Regions from separate parts of the Frateuria sp. YIM B11624 genome, predicted to be linked through region 1. Evidence: predicted binding sites of a transcription regulator. Region 1 holds the regulator's gene; each other region holds the start of a gene.

Region 1 (7,277 bases):
GCCTGCGCCAGGCGCGTCGCGAGCGCGTCGCCGACGCCGGTGGTGCCGCTCACCAGCGCCACACCGTGCTCCGTGCAGTAATCCAGCGCGGACGCCAACCCCTCCGGGCCGCTGAAGTCGATCACCGCATCCAGCGGCTCCCGCGGCCAGTCCGCGCTGAAGCACGGCGTGTTGCGATCGTGCCAGGCGGGTTCGCCCAGGCAAGGCACGCCCGGTGCGGTGATCGCAGCGACCACTTCGAAGCGCGCGTCGTCATGCAGCAGGTCGAGCAAGGCGCGACCCATGCGGCCGGTGGCGCCATTGACGGCGAGGCGGAGCGGTCGGTTCATCACGTGGATCCATGCGGCGGAGGCGCGTAGCGTAACCGCACGCCGCGCCACCGTGCTTGCGTCGAGCCCGCGTGCCGATTACCCTGCCCGACCTTTCCACCCGCGCAGAGGAGATCGGCCCATGAATGTCGTATCGCAGACCTGCGCCGGGTCGACCTCGCACTGAGCGTCCCGGACGGCCGCAGCCGTCCCCTTCCATCGCGTCGACCCAGGCGTCCCGCTTCGACCACCCGCAAGGGCGGTCGCTCCGTCTTGCCTATCGGGAACACGCATGTCGACGACGAATTTCACGCTGGACCAGCTCGGCTGGCGGCCGGCCTATGCGCAACACCTCACACTCGAGGACTTTGAAACTGGCCAGCCCGCGCGGGTCGTCGGCGTGCAGCGCAGCGGGCTGTCCGTGCTGTGCAGCCGTGGCCTGCTCGCGGTCACGGTGCCGCCGGCACTCTGCGCGGGCAGCGAACCCGCGCCCACCGTCGGCGACTGGGTGCTGGTCGACGCCGATGCCGCACGGGTCCGCCGGCTGCTGCCGCGGCACTCGCTGCTCGCGCGCGTGGCGGCGGGTACGGCGCAGCGCACGCAGGCCATCGCCGCCAACCTGGATACCTTGCTGGTGGTGACCTCATGCAACGCGGATTTCAACGCGTCGCGCCTGGAACGCTATCTCGCACTCGCCTTCGATGCCGGCATCACGCCGGTCGTCGTGCTGACCAAGGCGGACCTGTGTGCGGACCCGGAAAGCTACCTGGAGGCAGCCGCCTCGCTGGCACCCGGCATCGCGGTGGTCGCCGTGGACGCGACCGCGGCTGCATCCGCGGCGCGGCTGGCGCCCTGGCTGGCACACGGCCGGACGGTCGCGTTGGCCGGCTCTTCCGGCGTGGGCAAGTCCACCCTGACCAACACGCTGATCGACGATGCGCGGCAGGACACCGCCGGCATCCGTGAGGACGACGCGCGCGGCCGCCATACGACCACCTCACGCGGGATGTTCGCGCTGCCCACGGGTGCCTGGGTGATCGACACGCCGGGCATGCGCGAGCTGCGCGTTGGTGCGGTGGACGCGGGGCTGGATACCGTGTTCGACGAGGTGGAAAGGCTGGCGGCGCTATGCCGCTTCCGCGACTGCAGCCATGCGGGCGATACGGGTTGCGCGGTGGAACGGGCGGTCGCCGACGGACGGCTGGATGCCCGGCGGCTGGCCAGCTACCACAAGCTGCAGCGGGAAGCCGCCGGCGCCTCGCGGACGCTCAGGGAACGCCACGAAAAGGAGCGGCAGTTCGGCGCCCTGCAGCGCCAGGCCCAGCGCGCGAAGCGGGAGATGCGCAAGCAGGACCGGTGATGTGCGAAGACGAGCACGGCCATCGCACGAAGCACTTCGCGCGATGGCCGTTCGCTCAGGAGGTGACGCGCGAGAGGAAATCCTTGACGCCGTCGACCCAGCTCTTGGCGCGCGGCGTATGCGCATCGGGCTCGCCTTCGGCGAAGGTGGCCTCGAGCTTTTCCAGCAGTTCGCGCTGCTCGCGGGTCAGGCGCACCGGCGTTTCCACCATCACGCGGCAGATCAGGTCGCCGACGCGTCCTGAGCGCACCGACTTCACGCCGCGCCCGCGCAGGCGGAAGGTCTGGCCGGTCTGGGTTTCCGGCGGGATCGACACCGGCACTTCGCCTTCCAGCGTCGGCACCTTGAGTTCGGCGCCCAGCGCGGCCTGGGCGAAGCGGATCGGCACCTCGCAGTGCAGGTCGTTGCCGTCGCGCTGGAAGATCGCGTGCTCGCGCACGCGCACGTCCACGTACAGGTCGCCCGCCTCGGCACCCGCCGGGCCGGCCTCGCCCTGCCCGGAAAGCCGGATACGGTCGCCGTTGTCCACGCCGGCGGGGATGCGCACCGACAGCGTGCGCGTCTCCTCCAGCAGGCCTTCGCCGCGGCAGGCCTTGCAGGGCTTCTCGATGGTCTGGCCGCTGCCGCCGCAATGCGGGCAGGCCTGCTGGATCGAGAAGATGCCGTTCTGCATGCGCACGCGGCCGTGACCGTGGCAGGTCTTGCACTGGGTGGTCTTGCCGTCGGCCGAACCGGTGCCGTTGCAGTGGTGGCAGTTGACCTGGGTGGGGATCTCGATCGTCTTCTCGACGCCGAACACCGCCTCTTCCAGGTCCAGCTCCATCACGTAGCGCAGGTCCGCGCCGCGGCGCGGGCGACCGCGGCCGCCGCCCATGCCGAAGATGTCGCCGAAGATGTCCCCGAAGATGTCGCCCATGTCGCCGAAACCGCCGCGGCCGCCCATGCCGCCCTCGAAGGCGGCATGGCCGTGCTGGTCGTACATCGCGCGCTTCTGGGGATCGGCCAGGACCTCGTAGGCCTCCTTGGCTTCCTTGAACTTCTCCTGCGCGGTCGGATCGTCCGGGCAACGGTCCGGGTGGTATTTCATCGCCAGCCGGCGAAAGGACTTCTTCAGCTCGACTTCGGTGACGCTGCGCTCGACGCCGAGCACCTCGTAGTAATCGCGCTTGCCCGTTGCTGCATTCATGACTTCGACGACACCCCTACTGGAACCTGTGCTACTGAAACCTGCCTGACTGCAGCCTGGCGCTGCTCGACCCTGAGCCGCCCATCAACAAACAGCCCGCGCGGCATGATAGCCGGCGCGGGCTGCTTGACCATCGGCTGCACCGGCTACCGACGCTTACTTCTTCTCGTCCTTGACCTCGGTGAACTCGGCATCGACCACGTCGTCGGGCTGCGCCGAACCGCCGCCCGGCGCGGCCTGCGGACCGGCCTCCGGGCCGGCGCCACCGCCCTGCGCCGCCGCATAGAGCGGCTGCGCGACCTGCTCGAGCTTCTGCATCTTCGCTTCGATCTGCGCCTTGTCGTCGCCGTCCTTGACCTTCTCCAGTTCCGACAGCGCCTCCTCGATGCCGCCGATCTGCGCGCCGACCTTGCCGCCGTGCTCCTTCAGCGCGCTGCGGGTGGCGTGCACCAGCTGGTCGGCCTTGTTGCGGGTGGCGACCAGCTCGTGGAACTTCTTGTCTTCTTCCTTGTTCGCCTCGGCGTCGGCGACCATCCGCTGGATCTCCTCCTCGGACAGGCCCGAGCCGGCCTTGATCTCGATCTTCTGCTCCTTGCCCGTCTTCTTGTCCTTGGCCGACACGTGCAGGATGCCGTTGGCGTCGATGTCGAAGGTGACCTCGATCTGCGGCATGCCGCGCGGCGCCGGATCGATGCCCGACAGGTCGAAGCGGCCCAGCGACTTGTTCGCGCTGGCGCGCTCGCGCTCACCCTGCAGCACGTGCACGGTCACCGCGGTCTGGTTGTCGTCGGCGGTCGAGAAGGTCTGCGCGGCCTTGGTCGGCACGGTGGTGTTCTTCTCGATCAGCTTGGTCATCACGCCGCCCATGGTCTCGATGCCGAGCGACAGCGGGGTGACGTCCAGCAGCAGCACGTCCTTGACCGAACCGCCCAGCACGCCGCCCTGGATCGCCGCGCCCACGGCCACGGCCTCGTCCGGATTGACGTCCTTGCGCGGCTCCTTGCCGAAGAAGTCCTTGACCGACTCCTGCACCTTGGGCATGCGAGTCTGGCCGCCGACGAGGATCACCTCGTTGATGTCCGACACGCGCAGCCCGGCATCGTTGAGCGCGATGCGGCACGGCTCGATGGTGCGCTTGACCAGGTCTTCCACCAGCGCTTCGAGCTTGGCGCGGGTGAGCTTGATGTTGAGGTGCTTCGGACCGGAGGCGTCGGCCGTCACGTACGGCAGGTTCACCTCGGTCTGGTGCGCGGAGGAAAGCTCGATCTTGGCGCGCTCGGCCGCGTCCTTCAGGCGCTGCAAGGCCAGCGGATCCTTGCGCAGGTCGATGCCCTGGTCCTTCTGGAATTCGTCGACGAGGTAGTCGATCACGCGCTTGTCGAAGTCCTCGCCGCCGAGGAAGGTGTCGCCGTTGGTGGCCAGCACCTCGAACTGCTTCTCGCCGTCGACTTCGGCGATCTCGATGATCGAGACGTCGAAGGTGCCGCCGCCGAGGTCGTACACGGCGATCTTGCGGTCGCCGCCCTTCTTGTCCAGGCCATAGGCCAGCGCGGCCGCGGTCGGCTCGTTGATGATGCGCTTGACCTCCAGGCCAGCGATGCGGCCGGCGTCCTTGGTCGCCTGGCGCTGGCTGTCGTTGAAGTAGGCCGGCACCGTGATCACCGCCTCGGTGACGGTCTCGCCGAGATAGTCCTCGGCGGTCTTCTTCATCTTCATCAGGACCTTCGCAGAGATCTCCTGCGGCGCCATCTTCTTGCCGTCGGAAGTCTCCACCCAGGCGTCGCCGTTCTCGTGCGCGACGATGCCGTAGGGCACGATGTGCAGGTCCTTCTGGACCTCGGCGTCGGTGAACTTGCGGCCGATCAGGCGCTTCACCGCATAAAAGGTGTTCTTCGGATTGGTCACGCTCTGGCGCTTGGCCGGCGCGCCGACCAGCACTTCGTTGTCCTTGCTGAAGGCGACGATGGACGGCGTGGTGCGATCGCCCTCGGAATTCTCGATCACCTTCGCGTTGGTGCCGTCCATGACGGCGACGCAGGAGTTGGTGGTACCCAGGTCGATGCCGATGATCTTGCCCATTTGTTCAGCTCCAATGCTTTCAGGCGGCCCCCGCGGCCGCGATGGTTGTTCAGATGGTGGCCCGCTTCCGGCGATTCAATGCCGGTGGGCCGGTATGTAGCCGGCGGCGCCGCGCCGGTCAGTCCTTGGCCACGGCGACCAGCGCGGGACGCAGCAGCCGGTCGTTCAGCACGTAGCCCTTCTGCAGCACGTTGACCACGGTGCCCGGCGCCTTGCCCGGCGCCTCGACCATGCTCACGGCGTGGTGGCGTTCCGGATCGAGCGCTTGGTCGACCGGATCGACCTGCACCAGGCCGTGGTTCTCGGCAACTTTGAGCAACGCCTTCAAGGTCAGCGCCAGGCCCTCGCGCACCGCGGCGGCATCGCCGCTCTCGATCGCCAGACCACGCTCGAGGCTGTCGTACACCGGCAGCAGTTCGTTCAGCAGCTTCTCGTTGGCGAAGCGGCGCGCCTGCTCCAGGTCGCGATGCAGGCGGCGGCGCTGGTTCTCCAGCTCGGCGTGCTCCCGCAGCACGGTTTCGCGCAACTCGGCGTTGCTCGCCTCCAGTTCCGCGATGCGGGCCTGCAAGGCGTCATGGCCCGGCGCGTCCGGATTGCCCGGTTCCTGCACCTGCTCCGGCGTCTGCTCGTTGTTCTGCATGCATTACTCCCAAAGAGAAGTCCGGGCCGGCACCTCCGTGCCGACCGTCAAAAAACTGCGGGAAACCCGCCCTCCGGGGGCGGTTATAGGGACGTCGCGGCGCGATTCAAGGCGTCGCTGAGCAATCCGGCCGTCGCCTGCACGACCGGGATGACGCGCTCGTAGGCCATCCGGGTCGGGCCGATCACGCCGACCGCACCCAACACCCGGCCCTGGGCGCCGTAGCTGGCGGTCACCACGCTGCAGCCGTCCAGCGCCGCGAAGCCCGATTCCTCGCCGATGAACAGCCGCACGCCCGGGGCCCGGGCGCACACCTCCATCAGCTGCAGCAGCTCGTTCTTCTTCTGGAAGGCCTCGAACAATTCGCGCAGGCGGTCCAGGTCGGCCAGTTCGGCATAACCCATCAGGTTGGTCTGGCCGCTGACCAGCACATCCTCGCCGCCGTTCTGGGGGGCGAAGGAGGCTGCCGCCAACTCGGTGGCGCTGGCCACCAGGCGGTTCAGTTCGCTGCCCGCCTCGCGCAGTTCGCGCAGCAGGTGGGCGCGGATGTCATCCACCCGCAGGCCGGCGAAGTGCGTATTGAGGTAGTTGGCCGCCTGTTCCAGCTCGCTGCCGGCCAGCGGGCGGGCCAGTTGCACGATGCGGTTCTGCACCTGGTTGTCGGAGAACACCAGGATCACCAGCACGCGCGCGTCCGGTAGCGGCACGAAGTCGATGTGGCGCAGCGGGAAATCGCCCTGGCGCGGCACTGTCACCACGCCGGCGAAATGGGTCATCGCCGAGAGCAGGGTCGAGACGTTGCCGAGCAGGTCGCGGGTGGTGGTGGGCCCGGGCGGCAGCTCGCGCTTGAGCCGGGCCATCTCCTCGCGGGGCAGCGGCTGCAGCTCGATCAGGCTGTCGACGAACAGGCGCAGGCCTCGCGGCGTGGGCACGCGCCCGGCCGAGGTGTGCGGCGAGGCGACCAGGCCGGCGTCTTCCAGGTCGGACATGATGTTGCGGATGGTCGCCGGGCTCACGTCCAGGCCGGAGGAGCGCGACAGCGTGCGCGACCCGACGGGCTCGCCGTCGGCCAGGTACTGCGCGATCAGCGTGCGCAGCAGGCGGCGGGCGCGGGCGTCGAGGTCGTGGGATCGGGACATGCGCTGTGGCAGACGGTGAGACGACACAGAAATAAGGTGTGGTGGCCGAGTTTGCAAGAAAGCCGGCCGCGACGGTAGCCACGCTACGCGCGTCCCTTCTGCCCGTACAATTCGACGCCATGCTCACCTCCCTCTACGTCCGCCATTTCGCCGTCGTCGAAGCCGCCGAAGTCGCCTTCGGCCCGGGCCTGACCGTGGTCAGCGGCGAGACCGGCGCGGGCAAGTCGCTGCTGGTCGACGCATTGATGCTGCTGGCCGGCGCGCGCGCCGACAGCGGCATGGTGCGCGAGGGCTGCGACCGCGCCGAACTGATCGCCGAATTCGACCTGTCCACCCTGCCCGAGGCCCGAGCCTGGCTGGAGCGGGAGGAACTGGACGACGAGGGCGCCTGCCAGCTGCGTCGCGTGATCCGCGCCGAGGGCAGCTCGCGCGCCTGGATCAACGGCCGCCCAGCCAACGCCAGCCAGCTCGGCGAGCTGGCCACCCTGCTGGTGGAGATCCACGGCCAGCACGAACACCAGGCGCTGCTCTCGCGCGGCCACCAGCTCGGGCTGCTCGACGCCTA
Region 2 (7,277 bases), on a different contig from region 1:
TTGCCCTCCCGGCCTTCACCCAGGTCGTGCCGACCGGCACCGGCACCAGCGCCGGGGGCTCGGCCCACGCCGGCGTATCCACCACCGGCGCGCTTTCGAACGCGGGCGCGGGTGGCAGCACGACGGATGCCGGCGCCAGCGTCAGCGGCGACACGACCAGCACGTCGAACCTGGGCCTTGGCGGCCTGCTCAAGCAGACCCAGGCGGCCGAGTCCTCCACCAGACTCGACGGCAGCGCCACGCTGACCAACCCGTCGGACGTCAAGGCCCTCGAGAAAAAAGCCCGCGCGCACGGACACTGAGTCCTTCGAACGGGAAACCCATCGGCGCCTTCCCGCCCCGCGGAAAGGCGCCGATCCGTGCGCCGGCTAGGCCAGCGCATCCTCCGCCGCCACGAAGCCGCCGGTCTGGCGCTCCCACAGCCGTGCGTACAGACCGCCGTGCGCGATCAGCTGCGCATGCGTGCCGCTCTCCACGATGCGCCCCTTGTCCAGCACCACCAGCCGGTCCATCCGCGCGATGGTGGAAAGCCGGTGCGCGATGGCGATGACGGTCTTGCCCTGCATCAGCAGGTCCAGGCTTTCCTGGATCGCCGCTTCTGCTTCCGAATCGAGCGCGCTGGTGGCCTCGTCCAGCACCAGGATCGGCGCGTCCTTGAGCAGCACCCGGGCGATCGCGATGCGCTGGCGCTGGCCGCCGGATAGCTTGACGCCGCGCTCGCCCACGTAGGCGTCGTAGCCCTGCCGGCCTTCGCCGTCGGAGAGCGTCGGGATGAACTCGTCTGCGCGCGCCTTGCGCACCGCCTCGGCGATCTGCGACGCGCTCGCGTCCGGGCGGCCGTAGAGCAGGTTGTCGCGGATCGAGCGGTGCAGCAGCGAGGTGTCCTGGGTGACCACGCCGATCTGCGAGCGCAGGCTCTCCTGGGTGACGTGGGCGATGTCCTGCCCGTCGACGAGGATGCGCCCGCCCTCCAGGTCGTACAGCCGCAGCAGCACGTTCACCAGCGTGGACTTGCCCGCGCCGGAAGGACCGACCAGGCCGATCTTCTCGCCGGCGTGCACGACCAGGTCGAGTCCCGCGATCACGCCGCCGGCCTTGCCGTAGTGGAAATGGATGTCCTGGAAGCGCACGTCGCCGCGCGTGACGGCGAGCGGCGTGGCGCCGGGCGCGTCCTGCACCGTGCGCGGCTGCGCGATGGTTTCCATGCCGTCCTGCACCGTGCCGATGTTCTCGAAGATGCCGTTGACCACCCACATGATCCAGCCGGACATGTTGTTGATGCGGATCACCAGGCCGGTCGACAGCGCGATCGCACCGACCGTGACCTGGCCGCGGCTCCACAGCCACAGCGCCAGACCCGAGGTGCCGACGATCAGGAAGCCGTTGAGCGTGGTGATGGTGGCGTCCATCGCCGTGGTCTGGCGGGTCATCGCGCGCGTCTTGTCGACCTGCTCGTGCAGCGCGTCGGCCACGTAGGCTTCCTCGCGCCGCGTGTGCGCGAAGAGCTTGAGCGTGAGGATGTTGCTGTAGCCGTCGACGATGCGGCCCATCAGCTTCGAGCGCGCCTCGGAGGCCTTCCATGAACGCTGCCGCGTGCGCGGGATGAAGAACGCCAGCGTGGCGACGTAGAGCAGCAGCCACAGCACCAGCGGCGCGGCCAGCCAGGCGTCGGCCTGGGCGAACATCACGATGGCGCTGCCGGTGTAGATCGCCACGTACCAGATCGCATCGACGATCTGCACCGCCGATTCGCGCAGCGAGCTGCCGGTCTGCATGATGCGGTTGGCGATGCGTCCGGCGAAATCGTTCTGGAAGAACGCGAGGCTCTGGCGGATCACGTAGCGATGGTTCTGCCAGCGGATGCGCGCCGTCACGTTCGGCACGATCGCCTGGTTGACCAGCAGGTCGTGCATCGCGTTGAACAGCGGCCGCGCGACCAGCGCCACGAACGCCATCCAGGCCAGCTCGCGCCCATGCTGGCGGAAGAACGCCGCGCCCTCGGCGACCTTGGCCATGTCCACCAGCCGACCGATGAAGGCGAACAGCGACACCTCGATGACCGAGACGAAGAAGCCGACCACCAGCACAGCCACGAACATCGGCCACACCTGGCGCAGGTAGAACAGATAGAAGCGACCGACCGGCCGCGGCGGCATGGTGTCCACCGGTTCCTTGAACGGGTCGATCAGGGATTCGAACCAGCGGAAGAGCATGGGAGAGCATCGCCTTCGGGGAGCGGGCATTGTGGACCAGCCACCGGCACGGTTGCAGTGAATGGCCGTTCTCGCACGCATCCCCGCGAGCCCCGGCCCCTCACCCCAACCCTCTCCCCGGAGGGGAGAGGGAGCAGAGCGTCGCACGCCTGCAGGCATCGGTCTCGATACGTACAACTGCGCACCGCTCGCGCACGAGCCCACATGCCTCCCTTGCCTCAGCTCCCGAGCGCCCGCGATATAGCGGCGGCAGCTCCTCTAAGAGCAATAGAGGTACTCAGCAAGGCGTAAGGGCACCTAGCTTTTATCTCACCCTGGGCTGAGCAGGCCGTTTCTTTTGGTTACTTTTCTTTGGGCCAGCAAAGAAAAGTGACCCGAGCGCCGACAGGCGGTCGGAAGCCCGCCGCAGGCGAGCCCAGTCGCGTGGAGCCCACGTTAGAGCCGCCCAGAACTATCGACGAAGCCCAATCGCCCCAAGCACCGGAGCTCCAACAGGTGCCCCCGCCACAGAAAAGGAAAACCCCGCACGCGGCGGGGTTTTCTCGGTACTGCGGGGGAAGCGGTGACTTAGAAGTCCATGCCGCCCATGCCACCCATGCCGCCGGGTGCGCCGCCGTGGTTGTGCTCTTCCTTCTTCGGAAGCTCGGCGACGATCGCCTCGGTGGTGATCGCCAGGCCGGCGACCGAGGAGGCGTGCTGCAGCGCGGTACGGGTCACCTTGGTCGGGTCCAGGATGCCCATGCCGACCATGTCGCCGAACTCGCCGGTGGCCGCGTTGTAACCGAAGTTGCCCGAACCGTCCTTGACCTTGTTGAGGATCACGGAGGGCTCCTCGCCGGCATTGGCGACGATCGCGCGCAGCGGCGCTTCCAGCGCGCGGCGGGTGATGGCGATGCCGAGGTTCTGGTCCTCGTTGTCGCCCTTGATGCCTTCGACGGCCTTGAGCGCACGGATCAGGGCGACACCGCCGCCCGGCACCACGCCTTCCTCGACCGCCGCACGGGTCGCGTGCAGGGCGTCTTCGACGCGGGCCTTCTTCTCCTTCATCTCGACCTCGGTGGCGGCACCGACCTTGATGACGGCCACGCCGCCGGCCAGCTTGGCCACGCGCTCCTGCAGCTTCTCGCGGTCGTAGTCGGAGGAGGTCTCCTCGATCTGCGCCTTGATCTGGCTGATGCGCGACTGGATGCGCTCGGCTTCGCCGGCGCCGTCGATGATCGTGGTGTTTTCCTTGGTGATCACCACGCGCTTGGCGCGGCCCAGGTCGTTGATGGTGGCCTTCTCCAGCTGCAGGCCGACTTCCTCGGAGATCACCTGGCCGTTGGTCAGGATCGCGATGTCCTCGAGGATCGCCTTGCGGCGGTCACCGAAGCCCGGCGCCTTGACGGCGGCGACCTTGACGATGCCGCGGATGGTGTTGACCACCAGCGTGGCCAGCGCCTCGCCCTCGACTTCCTCGGCGACGATCAGCAGCGGCTTGCCGGCCTTGGCGACGCCTTCGAGGATCGGCAGCAGCTCGCGGACGTTGGAGATCTTCTTGTCGTGGATCAGGATGAACGGATCGTCCAGTTCGACCTGCTGCGACTGCTGGTTGTTGATGAAGTACGGCGACAGGTAGCCGCGGTCGAACTGCATGCCTTCGACGACGTCGAGCTCGTTCTCCAAGCCCGAGCCCTCCTCGACGGTGATCACGCCTTCCTTGCCGACCTTCTTCATCGCGGTGGCGATGATGTCGCCGATGTTGGAATCGGAGTTGGCCGAGATCGTGCCGACCTGCGCGATCGCCTTGTCGTCGGCGGTCGGGTTCGACAGCTTCTTGAGCTCGCCGACGGCCGCAACCACGGCCTTGTCGATGCCGCGCTTCAGATCCATCGGGTTCATGCCGGCGGCGACGGCCTTGAGGCCTTCCTGGATGAACGCCTGCGCCAGCACGGTGGCGGTGGTGGTGCCGTCACCGGCGACGTCGGAGGTCTTGGAGGCGGCTTCCTTGACGATCTGCGCGCCGAGGTTCTCGTACTTGTCGGCCAGCTCGATCTCCTTGGCGACGGACACGCCGTCCTTGGTGATCGTCGGGGCGCCGAAGCTCTTCTCGAGCACGACGTTGCGGCCCTTCGGGCCGAGGGTGACCTTGACCGCGTTGGCCAGGGTGTTCACGCCCTTGAGGATGCGCGAGCGGGCGTCTTCGCCGAAGCGGACTTCTTTGGCTGACATGAATTTTTTTCCTCGAAAAAAATTGAAATAGGTACGGAAAATTCCGCGGGATGCGTTCAGAAGGAGCCGGAGGCGACTGGCGTGCGCGCTTGTTTTCCGCGCTCAGCCAGTCTGTCGATCAACCCTCGATCACCGCCACGATGTCGTCTTCCTTCAGGAAGACCAGCTCTTCGCCGTCGATCTTGATTTCCTGGCCGGCGTACTTGCCGAACAGGACCACGTCGCCTTCCTTCAGGCTCATCGGGCGCACGTTGCCGTCTTCCAGGATGCGGCCGGTGCCGGCGGCGATGACCTTGCCGCGGGTCGGCTTCTCGGTGGCGCTGTCGGGGATGACGATGCCGCCGGCGGAGACGCGCTCCTCTTCCAGGCGCTTGACGATGACGCGATCGTGCAGCGGACGCAGTTTGCTCATGGACGGAACTCCACTAGTTCGGGTTGAAAGAAAGCGAGGATCACCGAGCTGCTGTTAGCACTCGGTGACGGTGAGTGCCAATTCTAGCGACGCGGCCGGCCCCTGCAAGAGGCTGGACCGCGAATGGCCTTGCAGGTGGGGTGGTGCCCGCGGCGTTTCAAGGCTTGGCCTGGCGCGAAGCGATCCGGCCAGCTTCGACGGCCGGGGCGCGGGAGGGGCTACCATGCCGCGCCATGCCCGAACCCGTCCTGCTCTGCTACTGCACCTGCCCCGATGCCGACAGCGCCCGGCGCATCGCCGAGGCGCTGGTCGCCGAGCGCCTGGCCGCCTGCGTGAACCAGTTGCCCGGCATCGCCTCGACCTATCGCTGGCAGGGCAAGGTGACCACCGATGCCGAGCACCTGCTGCTGATCAAGACCACCGCCGCCCGCTTCGAGGCCCTGCGCACGCGCCTGCTGGCGCTGCATCCGTACGACCTGCCCGAGCTCATCGCGGTGCCGGTCGAGCACGCGCATCCTCCCTACCTGGCCTGGGTCCGCGAGGCGACGGCCGAGGCGCCGCAAGACTGCTGACAGCCGTTGTCAGTGGCACTGCCGCAAACTCGCATCTCCCCCTTCCCGCCCGCCCCAAGATGAAGAAGATCGACTACGCTGTCCTGCTTTCGCTGGGCGCCCTGTGGGGCGGCTCGTTCCTGTTCATGCGCATGGGCGCCGGCGCCTTCGGTGCCTGGCCGCTGGCCGGGCTGCGCGCCATCGGCGCGGCGCTGTGCTTCCTGCCGCTGCTGCTCTCGCGGGCGCGGTTGGCCGAATGGCGGGCGCACTGGAAACCCATCGCCGTGGTCGGCCTGGTCAATTCGGCGCTGCCCTTCGCCCTGTTCACCTTCGCCACGCGCAGCCTGCCGGCCGGACTGGCCTCGATCATCGACGGACTGACGCCGATGTTCGCCGCCGTGGTCGGCTGGCTGTGGCTGGGCCAGCGGCTCGATGGCTGGCGCATCGTCGGACTGCTGGCCGGCTTCGCCGGGGTGGCCTGGCTGGCCGAGGGCAGCCTGGCGCTGGGGCCGGGTGCGGGCACGGCACTGCTCGCCGGCGTGGTCGCCACCATGCTTTACGGCTACGTGGTGCACTACACGCACCTGCGCCTGGCCAGCGTCAATCCGCTGGTGGTGACCGTCGGCAGCCACATGGTGGCGGCGCTGGTGCTGCTGCCGCCGACGGTACTGGCCTGGCCGGCGCAGTCGCCGCCGCTGCAGGCATGGCTGGCGGCGGCGGGGTTGGCCGTGCTGTGCACCGCGCTGGCCTACGTGCTGTTCTTCTGGGTGCTGGCCCGGGTCGGCGCCACGCGGATCATGGTGATCCCCTACCTGATCCCGGCCTTCGGCGTGCTGTGGGGCGCGCTGCTGCTGCACGAGCCGGTGACCGCCGGCATGCTCGGCGGCTGCGCGGCGATCCTGCTGGGCACAGCGCTCACTACCGGGCTGGTCGGCGCGTGGCGCGGGACGTCGCGCCTGGCCGCCGAAGAAGGCTGAGGCGCAACAACCGCCGTCACTTCGCTGGATCCTTCGGCCGATCGGATGACACCTCGGGCACGCTGAGCGGCGCACCAGGCGCGGCCACGAACACCACCAGCAGACGCGCCGGCTCGCGGTCGCTGGCATTGGCGCTGATCCGGTGATGCGCGCCCGGCGGCTCGAACCAGCTCTCGCCAGCGCGATAGACGCGCGGGCGCTGCCCCGCCAATGCGCTGCGCACGCGCCCTTCGAGCACGTAGACGAAGGCTGCGCCGGGATGCCGGTGCGCGCGGGAGGACTCGCCCGGCGCGTAGCGCACGGTGATCGCGGTCAGTTGCCGGCCCGGCGCATTCGCCAGCGGCGTATCCAGCAGGCGGTGCTCGCTGGCGCCGCCGGCGAATGTCGTCAGCGGCAAGCACAGCACCCACGCCCAGGCCAGCCGGCGCATCAATGCGCCTTGCCCGCGCCGAGCAACGGCCGCAGCGCGGCGGCGAGATCGGCCTGTCCGTCCAGCCGCCGCACGATGCGCCCCTGCGCGTCCGCCAGCAGCACGGTCGGCACGTGCATCACGCCGAAGCGGCGGAACAGCGCGCCGTCGGTATCCAGCGCCAGCGGTATCGCCACGGCGTGCTTGCGGCCCCAGGCCTCCACGTCGGCGCGCTCGGCCCACAGGCCCGAGGCGATGCCCAGCCAGCGCACGCCCGGCGCGGCGGACAGCGACGCCACCTGCTCGCGCATGCGCCGGCAGGCCGCCGCGACGGCGGGACGGCTGTCGGCCAGGTAGCTCTCACACCAGGGCGAAACGAACACCAGCACAGTCGGCTGCGCCGGTGCGCCGGCGCCGATCCGGAAGCGGCCGCCATCGAGCGTATCGATCGCCAGCGTCGGCAGGCGTTCGTCCGTGTCGCGATGGGTGGGCACTTCCGTCGAC
Region 3 (7,277 bases), on a different contig from region 1:
AGCACGACGGCGCCTACAAGCAACAGGAAGGCTTCCGCTACCACGCACGCGACCTGGCGCTGGTGCGCGGCCGGGCGCTGGGCGTGCCGGTGCTGCTGGGTTCGGCCACGCCGTCGCTGGAGTCGCTGGCCAACGTCGAGGCCGGGCGCTATCGCGCGCTCCACCTGCGCGCGCGTCCCGGCGCAGTGCAGCCGCCGCAGGTGCAGATCGTCGACATGCGCGCGCAGCGGCTTGACCACGGCCTGTCGCCCGCGCTGCTGGCGGCGGTGGCCGAGACGGTCGCCCGCGGCGAACAGGCGCTGGTGTTCCGCAATCGCCGCGGCTACGCACCCGTACTGTTGTGCCATGCCTGCGGCTGGCACGCCGAATGCCCGCGCTGCGAGCGCCCGATGACGCTGCACGCGCAGCGGCGCACGCTGGTCTGCCACCACTGCGACCGCCACGCGGCCGTGCCAGGTACCTGCCCTGCTTGCGGCGGCGCCGAACTCAAGCCCCAGGGCCAGGGCACCGAGCGGCTGGAAGAAGCCCTGGCGGCGCGCTTTCCCGACGTGCCGGTATGGCGCATCGACCGCGAAACCACCCGCCGCCGCGACGCCTTCGAGCAACTGCTCGAAGGTCTCCAGGACGACGCCGCCGCGATCCTGGTCGGCACGCAGATGCTGGCCAAGGGCCACGACCTGCCCAACCTCACGCTGGTGGCCATCGTCGGCGTGGACGAAGGCCTGCACAGCGTGGACTTCCGCGCCGGCGAGCGGCTGGCCCAGCTCGTCGTGCAGGTGGCCGGGCGCGCCGGCCGCGCACGCAAGCCCGGCCGCGTGCTGCTGCAGACGCACCATCCCGACCATCCGCTGCTGCGCGGCCTGCTCGCGCAGGGCTATGCGGCCGCCGCACGCGAACTGCTGGCCGAACGACGACAAGCGATGCTGCCGCCGTACAGCCACCAGGCGTTGCTGCGCGTGGAGGCGCACCAGCGTGCAGCCGTCGATGGCTTCCTCGCCGAGGCGCTCGCCGCCCTGCCTGCCGATCCGGCGCTGCGCGTCGCCGGGCCGATGCCCGCGCCGATGCCGCTGCGCGCCGGCCGCCATCGCGGACAACTGCTGATCGAGGCGGACGCCCGTGGGCCGCTGCACGCCGCGCTGCGACCATGGCCGCACGCGCTTGCCGGGCTGCCATCGGCGCGCCGCGTGCGCTGGTCGCTCGACGTCGATCCGATCGATCTCTACTGAAAACGTCGCGCGTCCCGTCGCTGCCCTAGGGGCCACGCGTATTCGGTTTGCGCGCGCCAGGTGGGAGAATAGACGGGACAGATCCCTGCAAAGGCAAGCCCATGGATGAAGGCCCGGCGCTTCCCCACGTCGTGATCCTCGGCGGCGGTTTCGGTGGATTGGCCGCCGCGCGCGGACTGGCCGATGCGCCGGTACGCATCACCCTGGTGGACCGGCGCAACCATCATCTGTTCCAGCCGCTGCTCTACCAGGTCGCCACCGCCGGACTGTCGGCGCCCTCGATCGCCGCGCCGCTGCGACAGATCCTGCGCAGGCAGGACAACGCCACGGTGCTGCTCGACGAGGCGCTGGACGTGGATCTCGCCGCACGGCGCGTGCGCTTTGCCGGCGAAACGCTCGACTACGACTTCCTGGTCGTCGCCACCGGCGCCACCCACGCCTACTTCGGCCACGACGACTGGGCGCGCTGGGCGCCCGGGCTGAAGACGCTGGACGACGCCTTCGCGATCCGCCGCCGCGTGCTGCTCGCCTTCGAACGCGCCGAGCGCGAGGATGACCCGGCGCGGCGCCAGGCCTGGCTCAACTTCGTGGTAGTCGGCGGCGGCCCGACCGGCGTGGAACTGGCCGGCACGCTGGCCGAGATCGCGCGGCACACGCTGCCGCGCGAGTTCCGCCGCAGCGACCCGCGCCTCGCGCGCGTGCTGCTGGTCGAAGCCGGCCCGCGGCTGCTGGCGGCGTTCGATCCAGCGCTTTCGGCCAAGGCGCAGCGCCAACTCGAACGGCTGGGCGTGGAGGTGCTGACCGGCACCGCGGTGACGGCGATCGATGGCGACGGCGTGTGCCTCGGGGAGACCCGGCTCGACGCCTGCACCGTGTTGTGGGCCGCCGGCGTGGCCGCCTCGCCGCTGGGCCGGCGACTGGATGCGCCGGTCGACCGCGCAGGCCGCGTGCGGGTGGCCGCGGATCTCAGCCTGCCCGCGCACCCGGAGGTGTTCGTGGTCGGCGACCTGGCCTGCATCGAGCGCGCCGACGGCACGCCGGTGCCGGGCGTGGCGCCCGCCGCCAAGCAGATGGGGCGCCATGTGGCCCACCGCATCCGCGCACGCCTCGACGCCGATTCGACACCCGCTCCGTTCCACTACAAAGATCAGGGCGCGCTCGCCACCATCGGACGCATGGCGGCGGTGGCACAATTCGGACGGTTGCGCCTGTCCGGTCCGCCGGCATGGTGGGTCTGGCTGGTCGCCCACATCTACTTCCTGATCGGCTTCCGCAACCGCCTGGTGGTGCTGCTGGATTGGGCCTGGGCGTACTGGACCTACGAGCGCCACGCCCGCATCGTCACCGGCGCCGACGCGGAAGCCGTACCCGCCGCGGACGAACGCCCCACCGACATTCCCTGAAGCCTCGGACCTTTCATCGTGCCCTCCCAACTCGAACAACTGCGCCAATACACCACCGTCGTCGCCGATACCGGCGACATCGACGCGATCGCCCGCTGGCGGCCGGTCGACGCCACCACCAATCCCTCGCTGCTGCTCAAGGTCATCACGCAGAGCAGCTACGCCTCGCTGCTGGAAGAGTCGCTGGCCTGGGCGCGGGCAAAGAGCCATTCGCGCGAGCAGCAACTGCTCGATGCCGGCGACCACCTGGCGGTGGCGGTCGGACGCAAGATCCTCGAGCTGGTGCCCGGACGTGTCTCCACCGAGGTCGACGCACGCCTGTCGTTCGACACCGATGCCAGCATCGCCAAGGCCGAACGGCTGATCGGGATGTACGAGGACGCGGGCATCAAGCGCGATCGCGTGCTGATCAAGCTGGCGTCCACCTGGGAGGGCGTGCGCGCCGCGCGCGAGCTGGAGCGCCGCGGCATCCAGTGCAACATGACGCTGCTGTTCGCCTTCGAGCAGGCGGTGGCCAGCGCCGAGGTGGGCGTGTTCCTGATCTCGCCGTTCGTCGGCCGCATCATGGACTGGTACGTGGCCAATACCGGCGTCAAGCAGTACGCGCCGGACGAGGATCCGGGTGTGCAGTCGGTGCGGCGCATCTACCGCTACTACAAGACGCACGGCTACGACACCGTGGTGATGGGCGCGAGCTTCCGCAACGTGGGGCAGATCCAGGCGCTGGCTGGCTGCGACCGCCTGACCATCAGCCCGGACCTGATGGAACAGCTGGACGCCTCGGAGGAGGCGCTGCCACGGCGCCTGTCCGACGATGGCACCCGCACCGAGCGGCCGCCGGCGATGGACGAGGCGCGTTTCCGCTGGGGCATGAACGAGGATGCGATGGCCAGCGACAAGCTGGCCGAGGGCATCCGCAAGTTCGCAGCGGACCAGCGCCAGTTGGAGAAGCTGCTCGCCGAACGGCTCTGACGCACCTTGCTCCCTCTCCCCTCCGGGGAGAGGCTGGGTGAGGAACCGGGGCTCGCGGGATGCCCACGGGGACATGGCTTTGTCTGTCGCTCTTGTGAGGCTTCCCTGCGACCTGCTGGTGGGCTGAAGTCCACTCTACGGTGCGCTGAGTAGGATGGGCTTCAGCCCGCCAGCCCCTCAACCGCAGCCCCTCGACACCGCGGGATGCGTTCGCACACGAAAGGGCGGCCAACGCCGATGCCGTCAAACACACTGCATGCCTCCCTCGCCTCAACTCCCGAGCGCCCGCGGGTAAAGCGGCGGCAGCTCCTCTAAGAGCAGGCGCTTACCCATCAAGGCGAGATGGCACCTAGCTCTTATCCCTCACCGGGCTGAGCAGGCCGTTTCTTTTGGTTACTTTTCTTTGGGCCAGCAAAGAAAAGTGACCCGAGCGCCGTCAGGCGATCGGAAGCCCGCCGCAGGCGAGCCAGGTCGCGGAGGCGTCCCGCAAGAGCGACAGACAAAACAAACCTCCCCGCGAGCCCCGACCCCTCACCCCAACCCTCTCCCCGGAGGGGAGAGGGAGCAGAAGCGTAAAAGCAAAAGCGGCCACGAGGGCCGCTTTTGTCATCTGCCGTGATGATGGCGCGGATCAGAACAGCGCGCGCATCTTCTTCATCGCGTTCGCCTCGACCTGGCGGATACGCTCGGCCGATACGCCGTACTCGTCGGCCAGGTCCTGCAACGTGGCCTTGTCCTCGTTGAGCCAGCGACGCTGGATGATGTCGCGCGAGCGGTCGTCGAGCTTGGCCAATGCGGTGGAGAGGGTCTCCATCTGGTTGTCGGCCTGGTCGGCGTCGGACACGTTGTCGTACGGATCGGCGCCGTCGTCGACCAGGAAGGCTTCCGGTGCGGGCTTGGCGTCGTCGTCCGCATCGGCCGGGGCCTCGAAACCGATGTCGCGGCCGGACAGGCGCGACTCCATCTCGCGCACAGTCGCCTCCGGCACGCCCAGGTCATGGGCGACCAGACGCACTTCCTCGGCGTTCATCCAGCCCAGGCGCTTCTTGCTCTTGCGCAGGTTGAAGAACAGCTTGCGCTGGGCCTTGGTCGTGGCGACCTTCACGATGCGCCAGTTGCGCAGGATGAACTCGTGCATCTCGGCGCGGATCCAGTGCACCGCGAAGCTGACCAGGCGCACGCCCTGGTCCGGGTCGAAGCGCTTGACCGCCTTCATCAGGCCGATATTGCCTTCCTGGATCAGGTCGCCCAGTTGCAGGCCGTAGCCCGAATAGCCGCGGGCCACGTGGACCACGAAGCGCAGGTGCGACATCACCAGCCTCTTGGCCGAGTTGAGGTCGTTCTCTTCGTTGAAGCGGCGCGCCAGCGCCTGCTCCTCGTCGTGGCTGAGCACCGGGATGCGATGCACGGCAGAAATGTAGGCATCCAGGCTGCCAACGACGCTGGGGATCGGCAGGTTGGCGGTCACCAAGGCTTGGGACATTTGGAACCTCCGGCAAGTAAAACGCAGCTTAGCACTCCACCGTTGAGAGTGCTAAAGCACCGAAAAGTTTCGGCTGCGGGATTTAATGAACCGAATCGTACAGCAATCCAGGCGGCGATGCCAGCCCTTTGCCGTGTGGCCAGCAGCCATTGTTCACGTGGCCGATCTATCGGTCGTGAACCGGGGTACGGCGGTGCGTCCACCGAGGCCGCTGCTTCAGCCGCGGCCCGGCAGGGCTATTACGGGTCGCGGGTGCCAGATTCCGCCAGCGTGACCCACACACCGTCGGGCACGTTGGCGTAGGCGACGTATCGGGCGTACGTGTCCTGCGAAATGCGCCCGCCGACGTAGGCGTACTGGCTGAAGTGCGCCCGCATGTCCTGCAGGCTGTTGGGCAACTCCGAACGGCTGAGCAAACCGTCGTGATTGGCATCGAGCTGTTCGAAGCGGGGGAAGTGTTGCGCCCCATCGCGAATGGCCGCCGCACCGGCCAACGGCCAGGCGACGGCAAGCGCGAGGAGAATGCCGAGCCAACGGTTTTGCATGGTCCTGCTCCCTGCCTGGAAACCTTTCCGTAAACTGCCGGCAGTCCTCTTGCCGGTCAAGCGGCCAGCCGTGAGCGCAGCGGTAGCGACCAGTCGATCGGTGGCTGACCGTGGCTCTCCAGGTAACGGTTGGCGGCGGAAAAATGCCCGTTGCCGATGAAACCCCGGTGCGCGGAAAGCGGCGAAGGATGCACCGAGCTCAGCACCAGGTGCCGGTTCGGATCGACCAGGCGGCCCTTGCGCTGCGCGTAGGCGCCCCAGAGCAGGAACACCAGCCCCTGGCGCTCGTGGTTCAGCGCCTCGATGGCAGCGTCGGTGAAGCCTTCCCAGCCCTTGTTCTGGTGCGCGCCGGCGCGGCCCTGCTCGACCGTCATCACGCTGTTGAGCAGCAGCACGCCCTGGTCGGCCCAGGGCGTGAGGCAACCGTGGTCCGGACGCGGAATGCCGAGGTCGCGCTCGATCTCGGCAAAGATGTTGACGAGCGAGGGCGGCACCGGCACGCCCGGGCGGACCGAGAAACACAACCCGTGCGCCTGGCCGGGGCCGTGGTAGGGGTCCTGGCCCAGAATCACCACCCGCACCTTGTCGAAGGGCGTATGCGCGAAGGCGTTGAAGATCTCCGGCCCGGGCGGATAGAGCACCTTGCCGGCACGCTTCTCGGCGCGCAGGAAGCCGGCCAGCGCACGCATGTCGGTGCGTTCCAGGTAATCGCCCAGGCGCGCCTTCCAGGAAGGCTCCAGGCGGATGCGTTCGGCCTCGGCGGTCTCGCTCACGCGCCCTCGGTCCGCTCGCGCAGGTGCCTGGCCACACGCAACTGGAACAGCAGCTTGGTGACCAGCAGTTTTTCCTCGACCGGCTTCTCGACCAGGTCGTTGGCGCCGGCCTTGAGCAGCGCGGCCTGGTTGGCCGGGTTCTCGTCGCCGGTCATCACCAGCACGGGCAGCTGCCCCTTGCCGTAGCCGAACTGGCTGCGGATCCGCTCGAGCAGGTCGCCGCCGGTAAGCTCGCCCTTCAGGCTGACGTCGGTGAGCACCACGTCGGCGCCGATACGGCCTTGCGCGCGGTCGGTCTCCAGCATGGCCAGGGCGTCCTCCACGCTGACCACGTGGCGCACGGTCAGGCCGATCTTTTCCAGCATGCGGCGGGTGGCCAGCGCCACCACGCGGCTGTCCTCGACGTAGAGCACGGTGCCTTCGGCGGTGTCCTCCGGCCGCACGTAGCCCCGGATGAAGTCGGCCAGCGCCTGAAAGCCCAGCGACTTGTCGAAATAGTCGGTGACGTCGCCCAGTTCGCGCTTGTGCAGGCGGGTGTCGACGTCGCCGGACACCACCACGATCGGCACGTAGGCCTGCGCCGATTCACGTACGTGGCGGGCCAGTTCCAGCCCGTCCATGTCAGGCAGGCGCAGCGCGATGGTGATGAAGTCGAACGGGCCCTGTTCGATCAGCTCGCGCGCCTCGGCACCGCTGCCGCAACCGACCAGCTCGGCTTCGGGCAGCTCGGCCTTGAGTACGCGCGTGATCAGCTGGCGCACCACCTTGGAGCCGTCCACCACCAGCACCCGCGGAGCGGTGCCGGCGCCACGGCTGCCGATGCCTGCATTCATGCCCCACCCATCCACATCCAACCCCGTGTACGCCCCGCGCGC

The links. Region 1 encodes HrcA, which represses chaperone genes, less so after heat shock. Its sites were predicted from a motif close to TTNGCACTCNNNNNNNNNGAGTGCNAA; they were not measured.
Region 2: a site for HrcA is predicted at 4,891-4,917, ahead of groES (co-chaperone GroES). Genes of this name have one in related genera too.
Region 3: a site for HrcA is predicted at 5,113-5,139, ahead of rpoH (RNA polymerase sigma factor RpoH). Genes of this name have one in related genera too.

Annotation. Positions count from the first base shown of each region.
Region 1 covers NZ_JBCNYA010000013.1:48,039-55,315, reverse strand. Annotated here, with positions in the region: gene dapB (4-hydroxy-tetrahydrodipicolinate reductase) at 1-329, opposite strand, end outside; gene rsgA (ribosome small subunit-dependent GTPase A) at 601-1,668, shown strand; gene dnaJ (molecular chaperone DnaJ) at 1,724-2,854, opposite strand; gene dnaK (molecular chaperone DnaK) at 3,011-4,933, opposite strand; gene grpE (nucleotide exchange factor GrpE) at 5,052-5,573, opposite strand; gene hrcA (heat-inducible transcriptional repressor HrcA) at 5,657-6,712, opposite strand; gene recN (DNA repair protein RecN) at 6,832-7,277, shown strand, end outside.
Region 2 covers NZ_JBCNYA010000018.1:42,299-49,575, reverse strand. Annotated here, with positions in the region: gene AAIL17_RS10785 (hypothetical protein) at 1-302, shown strand, start outside; gene AAIL17_RS10780 (ABC transporter ATP-binding protein) at 369-2,213, opposite strand; gene groL (chaperonin GroEL) at 2,781-4,424, opposite strand; gene groES (co-chaperone GroES) at 4,543-4,836, opposite strand; gene cutA (divalent-cation tolerance protein CutA) at 5,070-5,408, shown strand; gene AAIL17_RS10760 (DMT family transporter) at 5,468-6,364, shown strand; gene AAIL17_RS10755 (cupin domain-containing protein) at 6,381-6,794, opposite strand; gene AAIL17_RS10750 (TlpA family protein disulfide reductase) at 6,794-7,277, opposite strand, start outside.
Region 3 covers NZ_JBCNYA010000030.1:23,769-31,045, reverse strand. Annotated here, with positions in the region: gene AAIL17_RS14575 (primosomal protein N') at 1-1,226, shown strand, start outside; gene AAIL17_RS14570 (NAD(P)/FAD-dependent oxidoreductase) at 1,328-2,629, shown strand; gene tal (transaldolase) at 2,648-3,601, shown strand; gene rpoH (RNA polymerase sigma factor RpoH) at 4,233-5,084, opposite strand; gene AAIL17_RS14555 (hypothetical protein) at 5,324-5,629, opposite strand; gene ung (uracil-DNA glycosylase) at 5,686-6,402, opposite strand; gene AAIL17_RS14545 (response regulator) at 6,399-7,235, opposite strand.